One region of the Kitasatospora sp. NBC_00458 genome, then DNA from elsewhere that is predicted to be linked to it. Evidence: riboswitches for the same ligand, from Rfam matches in the RefSeq annotation. Region 1 holds a riboswitch; the other holds the start of a gene.
What was found. A riboswitch is a leader RNA that binds a small molecule or an ion and turns the genes downstream of it on or off. The one in region 1 is predicted to bind S-adenosylmethionine.
Positions count from the first base shown of each region.

Region 2: linked by a shared signal. The riboswitch ahead of OG550_RS10415 (aminotransferase class V-fold PLP-dependent enzyme) and the one ahead of thrC (threonine synthase) in region 1 are both predicted to bind S-adenosylmethionine.

Region 1 is NZ_CP107904.1:5,069,048-5,072,705, forward strand. Features, by position in the region: gene OG550_RS21125 (alpha,alpha-trehalose-phosphate synthase (UDP-forming)) at 1-417, opposite strand, end outside; gene OG550_RS21130 (glucosyl-3-phosphoglycerate synthase) at 467-1,498, opposite strand; SAM riboswitch class I at 1,648-1,783, shown strand; gene thrC (threonine synthase) at 1,801-3,081, shown strand; gene OG550_RS21140 (ubiquitin-like small modifier protein 1) at 3,157-3,435, shown strand.
Region 2 is NZ_CP107904.1:2,650,968-2,654,625, reverse strand. Features, by position in the region: gene trpD (anthranilate phosphoribosyltransferase) at 27-1,103, shown strand; SAM riboswitch class IV at 1,270-1,387, shown strand; gene OG550_RS10415 (aminotransferase class V-fold PLP-dependent enzyme) at 1,440-2,840, shown strand; gene OG550_RS10410 (Lrp/AsnC ligand binding domain-containing protein) at 2,892-3,173, opposite strand; gene OG550_RS10405 (rhomboid family intramembrane serine protease) at 3,215-3,658, opposite strand, start outside.

The DNA of each region.
Region 1 (3,658 bases):
CTGCCACTCGGTGCGGAAGCCGGCGTCGAAGGCGGGTGCGGTCGGGGTGTCGTACAGCAGGTGGTGGATGAACCAGAGGGTCGAGTTGGCGACGCCGTTGTAGGCCCGCGCGAAGGTCTCCGGGTCTATGTCCAGCATCCGGACGGCCTGCCCGCCGACGTCGTGGCCGGCCCGGTCGAGGCGGCCGTCGGGGGCCTCCCGGGCGGCCCGGCGGTCGGCGTCGGAGAGGGCGGCGCAGACCCAGACGGCGTCCGGGTCGTCGATGGCGGAGAGGCCGGAGACGAGGCCGCCGCCCCCTCTGCGGAGGGTCAGCGTGCCGTCGTCCGCGGTGCCGAACGACACTGGTCCCCGGTTGGACGCCACCAGGACGGGGGCGGTGCCGGTCGGATTCGAACGTTCGGTCGTGAGATCGCCCATGGTTGGTTGGTTGCCGGGGGGTCCGGGCCGCAAACCCGTCGGGGAGGCCCTAACGCCGGGTGGCGTATTCGGGGACGGTGTGCATCGGGGGGCGTTCGGTGGCGGTGACCGGGTGGGTGTGGGCGGTGAAGGCGCGGGTCTCCGGGTCGCGGGTGAACTGGGTGAGCAGCGGGTGGACCAGGTCGGCGGAGGCCTTGAGCCGGTGGGTGCGGTCGAGCCGTTCGAGGGCGGTGCGGTAGATGGTGGCGGCCATCCGGCCGAGGGCCTGGCCGTCCTGGTGGCGGTGGTGGCGGACCCCGACGTCCACCTGGGCGAGCGCGTCGAGTCCGGCCGTCTCCAGGGCGTCGACCAGCAGGCCGAGTTCGACGCCGTAGCCGGTGGGGAAGGGCAGGCGTTCGAGCAGTGAGCGGCGCGCCGCGTACTCGCCGCCGAGGGGCTGGACGAAACCGGCGAGTTCCGGCCAGTGCAGGTTGAGCAGCGGGCGGGCGACCAGTTCGGTGACCCGGCCGCCGCCGGAGGGGATGACGGCGGCGTCGCCCGTGGCGGAGTCGCCCGGCGCCACTGCCAGCGGGCGGTCGTACATGGCCTTGACCAGCTGGATGTGCGCGTCGGTGAGCAGCGGGCCGATGATGCCGGAGACCAGGGCGGGGTCGAACTCGCGCAGGTCGGCGTCGACGAAGCAGACGATCTCGCCGTGGGTGACCAGCAGCGAGCGCCAGAGCACCTCGCCCTTGCCGGGGGCGGCGGGCAGCCGGGGGAGGATCGCGTCGCGGTGGAACACGGTGGCGCCGGCCTCGGCGGCGACCGCGGCGGTGGCGTCGGTGGAGCCGGAGTCGACCACGACCAGCTCGTCGACCAGCGGCAGCCGTTCCACCAGCTCGCGGCGGATGATGCGGACGATGTCGCCGACGGTGGCCTCCTCGTCCAGCGCGGGCAGGACGACGCTGACCGTGCCGGCCGGGCCCAGGGCGCGCTTGGCCGCGAGCAGGAGGTCCACCGGGCGGTCGGCCGCGCTCCACGAGCGCCGGCGCAGCCAGGACGCCGTCTCGGGGAGGAGCTCGGGGATCGGTTCGGCGGGCACTGTTCTCTCCTCGGCGGGTTCGGATGGGACGGGTCATCTCGCGTGGCGGACGGTCCCGTTCGGGGTTGACGCCTTCGGTTACAGTCTTCGTACAGCGGTCGGACCTTCGCACGCCGGGGTCTCCGCTGAGCACGACCACAACTTCACAGAGCTCATCCAGAGGGACTGAGGGAACGGCCCGTCGACGTCCCGGCAACCTTCTCGCGCGGCTGTCTTCGACAGGCCCCGGCGGGACAGGTGCCAATTCCGGCCTGTGGCGCGACCGCGTCACGGGGAAGATGAGGAGAGAGGCCTCCGCCATCATGGCTATCGACACCGCCGCACCCGTCACCGTTGACCTCGGCCCCGCCGCCGCGCTGTCCTGTCGCGAGTGCGGCACCCGGTTCCCGCTCGGCCCCAGCTTCGCCTGTGTGGAGTGTTTCGGCCCGCTGGAGATCGCCTACGAGTTCGGCAGCGAGGGCGCGGAGGAGCTGCGCAAGCGCATCGAGGCCGGTCCGGCGTCGATCTGGCGGTACGCGCCGCTGCTGCCGGTGCCCGCCGACGTCGCCACCAAGCCGAACCTGAACCCCGGGTGGACCCCGCTGGTGAAGGCCGACAACCTGGGCCGCGAGCTCGGGTTCACCGCCCAGCTGCACGTCAAGGACGACTCGGGCAACCCGACCCACTCCTTCAAGGACCGTGTGGTGGCGTGCGCGATCGAGGCGGCGCGGGCCTTCGGCTACACCACCCTCTCCTGCTCCTCGACCGGCAACCTGGCCGGTGCGGTGGGCGCGGCCGCGGCCCGGGCCGGCTTCAAGTCCTGCGTGTTCATCCCGCACGACCTGGAGCAGGGCAAGGTCGTCATGGCCGGTGTGTACGGCGGCGAGCTGGTCGGCATCGAGGGCAACTACGACGACGTGAACCGCTTCTGCTCCGAGCTGATCGGCGACCCGGCCGGCGAGGGCTGGGGCTTCGTCAACGTCAACCTGCGCCCCTACTACGGCGAGGGCTCCAAGACGCTGGCGTACGAGATCTGCGAGCAGCTCGGCTGGCGGCTGCCGGAGCAGATCGTGATCCCGATCGCCTCGGGCTCGCAGCTGACCAAGATCGACAAGGGTCTGCAGGAGCTGATCAAGCTGGGCCTGGTCGAGGACCGGCCGTACCGGATCTTCGGCGCCCAGGCGGCGGGCTGCTCGCCGGTGTCGGCGGCGTTCAAGGCCGGCCACGACGTGATCCGGCCGGTCAAGCCGGACACCATCGCCAAGTCGCTGGCGATCGGCAACCCGGCCGACGGCCCGTACGTGCTCGACATCGCCCGGCGCACCGGCGGTGCGGTGGAGGACGTGACGGACGAGGAGGTCGTGGCGGCGATCCGGCTGCTGGCCCGCACCGAGGGCGTCTTCGCCGAGACCGCGGGCGGGGTGACCGTCGGCGTGCTCAAGAAGCTCGTCGAGACCGGGCAGCTGGACCCGTCGAAGGAGACCGTCGCGATCAACACCGGCGACGGCCTCAAGACGCTCGACGCCGTCTCGGAGGCCGGCATGACCGCCGTGATCCGGCCGACGCTGGCCTCGTTCCGCGACGCCGGCCTGGCGTCGGCCTGACCGGCCCGTTCCGGGCCCTGCGCCCGCCGCCGTCCCAGCCCCGCCCCGCCCCCCCGCAACGAGGAGATGACCCCCATGAGCGCCAACGTCCGCATCCCGACCATCCTGCGCACCTACACCGGCGGCGCCAGTGAGGTGGCCGCCGAGGGCGCGACCCTGGGCGACGTCATCGCCGACCTGGAGAAGAACCACGCCGGGATCGCCGCGCGCATCCTGGACGACACCGGCAAGCTGCGCCGTTTCGTGAACGTCTACGTGAACGACGACGACGTGCGGTTCGCCGAGGGCCTGGCGACGGAGATCAAGGACGGCGCGAGCGTCTCGATCATTCCGGCGGTGGCCGGCGGCTGCTGAGCGCCTTTTCGCCGTTCCCGGCCGTCCGCAGCACGGAATTCCGTGCCGCGGACGGCCGGTCGTATTTTGGCGGGAATATTTTCTGTCCGAGTCGGAGTAAAGTGTCGCTGTACCGGGAACAGCGCCACCCCTCCCCGCTCTCCCCGCGACCCGATCCGCCCGCACCCGTACCGCCGCCGACCGTCCGGTCGTTGAGACCGGCGACCGGGCCGCGGCGGGGAAA
Region 2 (3,658 bases), 2.4 Mb from region 1:
ACGGGGAACGAGAGCTGGAGTCAGCCATGGTGAACGTGCACCCTGCGAACGGCGGTAGCGACCCCGCGCAGGTGGTCCGCACCTGGCCGGACATCCTGTCGGTGCTGCTGCGCGGCGAGGACCTCGACCGTTCCGCGACCGCGTGGGCGATGGACCGGATCATGAGCGGCGAGGCCTCCCCGGTCCAGGTGGCCGGGTTCATGGTGGCGCTGCGGGCCAAGGGCGAGACGGTCGACGAGATCTCCGGCCTGGTCGACTCGATGTACGCGCACGCCGAGCCGCTGTCCGTCCCCGGCCCGGCGGTGGACATCGTCGGCACCGGTGGCGACCGGGCCAAGACCGTCAACATCTCGACCATGTCGGCGATCGTCGCGGCCGCGGCCGGCGCCAAGGTGGTCAAGCACGGCAACCGGGCGGCCTCCTCGTCGAGCGGCTCCTCGGACGTGCTGGAGAAGCTGGGCATCCGGCTGGACCTGTCGCCGCGCCGGGTCGCCGAGGTGGCCGAGGAGGTGGGGCTCACCTTCTGCTTCGCGGCGACCTTCCACCCGTCGATGCGGCACGCCGCCCCGGCCCGGCGCGACCTCGGGGTGCCGACCGCGTTCAACATCCTCGGTCCGCTCACCAACCCGGCACGGGTCACCGCGCACGCGATCGGCTGCTTCGACACCCGGCTCGCGGCGCTGATCGCCGGCGTGCTGGCGCGGCGCGGCTCCACCGCGCTGGTCTTCCGGGGTGACGACGGCCTCGACGAGCTGACCATCACCACCACCTCGCAGGTCTGGGTGGTCCGCGACGGCGCCGTCACCGAGACCTCCTTCGACCCGCGCGACGTCGGCATCGAGCCGGTCGGCATCGAGGCGCTGCGCGGGGCGGACCCGGCGTACAACGCCGAGGTCGCGCGCCGGCTGCTGGCCGGGGAGCACGGTCCGGTCCGGGACGCCGTGGTGCTGAACTCGGCGGCGGCGCTGGTGGCGCTCGACCTGACCGACGCGCCGCTGGCCGAGCAGCTGGCGGCCGGCATGGCGCGGACGGCGGCGGCGATCGACTCGGGTGCCGCCCGGGACCTGCTGAAGCACTGGTCGGAGGCCACCGCCGGAGCCTGAGGCGCCGTCAGGGGTCGGCCGGGGCGTCCCGGCCGGCCCTTTCGCGTTCCCGCGCCCGGGCGGGGCGGAGGTCCGGAGGGCCCGGGGCCGACCGGTCCCCGGACGGCCGTCCGGGATGTGGACCCCTGTTTGACCACCGGGCGGACGCGACCTAGAGTTTTCGCCAGGTCATGAGCGACAGCGTCAAGCCCCAGCTGGCTGTCCGGCAACCCTCCGTCCGTGGCGGGGTGCCCTGGGTGAGGACCGGGTCATGCGGCGAACCGTCCGCGTGACAAGCGCGGACACCGGACGACTTTGCACTCCCGGGGTCCTGACCCGTAGAAGGAGTGCATCCCCATGTCCCTTTCCTCCCCGCAGTCGCCGGCCGCCGTCCTCGACCAGGCGCCCTCCCCGCAGGCCCTCCTCAGCGTCCTCGGCCACGACGTCCAGGTCCCGCTGGCCACCGGTGAGAAGGTCGGCTACGCGGCGCTCGACTACGCCGCCAGCGCCCCGGCGCTCCAGCGGGTCTGGGACGACGTCGCCGCCTACGCCCCCTACTACGGCAGCGTGCACCGCGGCGCCGGCTACCTCTCGCAGCTCTCCACCGACCTGTTCGAGCAGAGCCGCCGCACCGTCACCGAGTTCCTGGACCTGCGCGAGGGCGACCAGGTGGTCTTCACCCGCGCCACCACCGACTCGCTGAACCTGCTGGCCGCCGCCGTCCCCGCCGGCACCCGGGTGTTCGCGTTCGAGACCGAGCACCACGCCTCGCTGCTGCCCTGGGCGCACGCCGGCCTGGCCGTCACCTACCTGCGCGCCCCGCGCTCGCACGCCGAGGCGGTCGCCGCCTTCGACGCCGCGCTGGCCGAGGCCCCCGAGGGCCCGAAGCTGCTCTGTGTCACCGGCGCCTCGAACGTCACCGGCGAGCTGTGGCCGGTCGCCGAACTGACCCGGACCGCCCACCGGTACGGCGCCCGGGTGGTGCTGGACGCCGCGCAGCTGGCCCCGCACCACCGGGTCTCGGTGCGCGAGCTGGACGTGGACTGGATCGCCTTCTCCGGGCACAAGCTGTACGCGCCCTTCGGCGCCGGGGTGCTGGCCGGCCGGTCCGACTGGCTGGACGCGGCCGATCCGTACCTGGCCGGCGGCGGCGCCACCCGGACCGTGGCCCGGGAGGAGGACGGCTCGGTGGCCGTGCAGTGGCACACCGGCCCGGCGCGGCACGAGGCCGGCTCCCCGAACGTGATCGGCGCGTACGCGATCGCCTCCGCCTGCCGGGCGCTGACCGAGGCCGGCTTCGACGCCCTGGAGGCCCGCGAGCGCGCGCTGGTCGACCGGCTGAAGGCGGGCCTGGCGGAGGTCCCGCAGGTCAAGGTGCTCAACCTGTTCGGCCCGGAGTCGGCCCGGGTGGGCGTGCTCTCCTTCGTCGTCCAGGGCTGGAACAGCTCGCACTTCTCGGCCGCGCTCTCCGCCGAGTACGGCATCGGCGTGCGCGACGGCCTGTTCTGTGCGCACCCGCTGGTCCGCACCCTGCTCGGTGACGAGGACGTCGCGCCGTCCGAGTGCGGGGCGCCGGAGCCGTCGCTGCCGGGCGAGCGCAGCCTGAACGCGATCCGGGTGAGCTTCGGTGCGGGCACCCCGGACGAGCACGTGGACCGGTTCCTGACCGCTGTCCGCGAGCTGGTCACCGACGGCGCGGCCTGGAACTACCGGAACGAGGGCGGCCGCTGCGTCGCGGACACCCGGCGCGGCGCCTGAGCGGGCGCCCGGCACTCCGACGGGCGGGGCGCCCGTCGGAGGACTGACGGGTCAGGCGTCGAGGCCGATCGCGAAGGCGGCTTCGAGGTCGTGCTGGGAGTAGGTGCGGAAGGCGATCTGGGTCTCGGTGTGGGCCACGCCCGGGACCTTGTTGAGCCGGCCGGGGATGACCTCGGCGAGGTCGTCGTGCCGCCGCACCCGCACCATCGCGACCAGGTCGTACCCGCCGGTCACCGAGTAGACCTCGCTGACGCCCTCGATGGCGGCGATCGCCTCGGCGATCTCCGGGATGCGGTCGACACTGGTCTTGATCAGGACGATGGCGGTGATCACGGTGCGAGCTCCTTTGTGAGGTGCCGCCAGGGTATCGGGCGTCAGCCGGGCGGTCGCGGGGGGCGGGCGGCCCGGGTCCGGCGCTCGGCGAGGGTGCAGGCGTAGAGGAAGCCGGCCGCGAAACCGATGACGTGCACCAGGTAGGCGACTCCGGGGCCGGCCGAGTGGACCGACCACCACTGCAGGGCGAACCAGAGCCCGAGCACCAGCCAGGCGGGGAACCGCAGCGGCAGGAAGAGCAGCAGCGGGACGAGCGTGGTGACCCGGGCGCGCGGGTGCAGCCGGAGGTAGACGCCGAGGACGGCCGAGATCGCCCCGGAGGCACCGATCAGCACCCGGGTGGAGTTCGGCGAGTGCGCCTCGGCGAGCGCGAAGCCGTAGGTGGCCACCGCGCCGGCCGCCAGGTAGAAGAGGACGAACCGGGAGCGGCCCAGCCGCCGTTCGACGGTCGGGCCGAAGACGTGGAGGAAGAGCAGGTTGCCCAG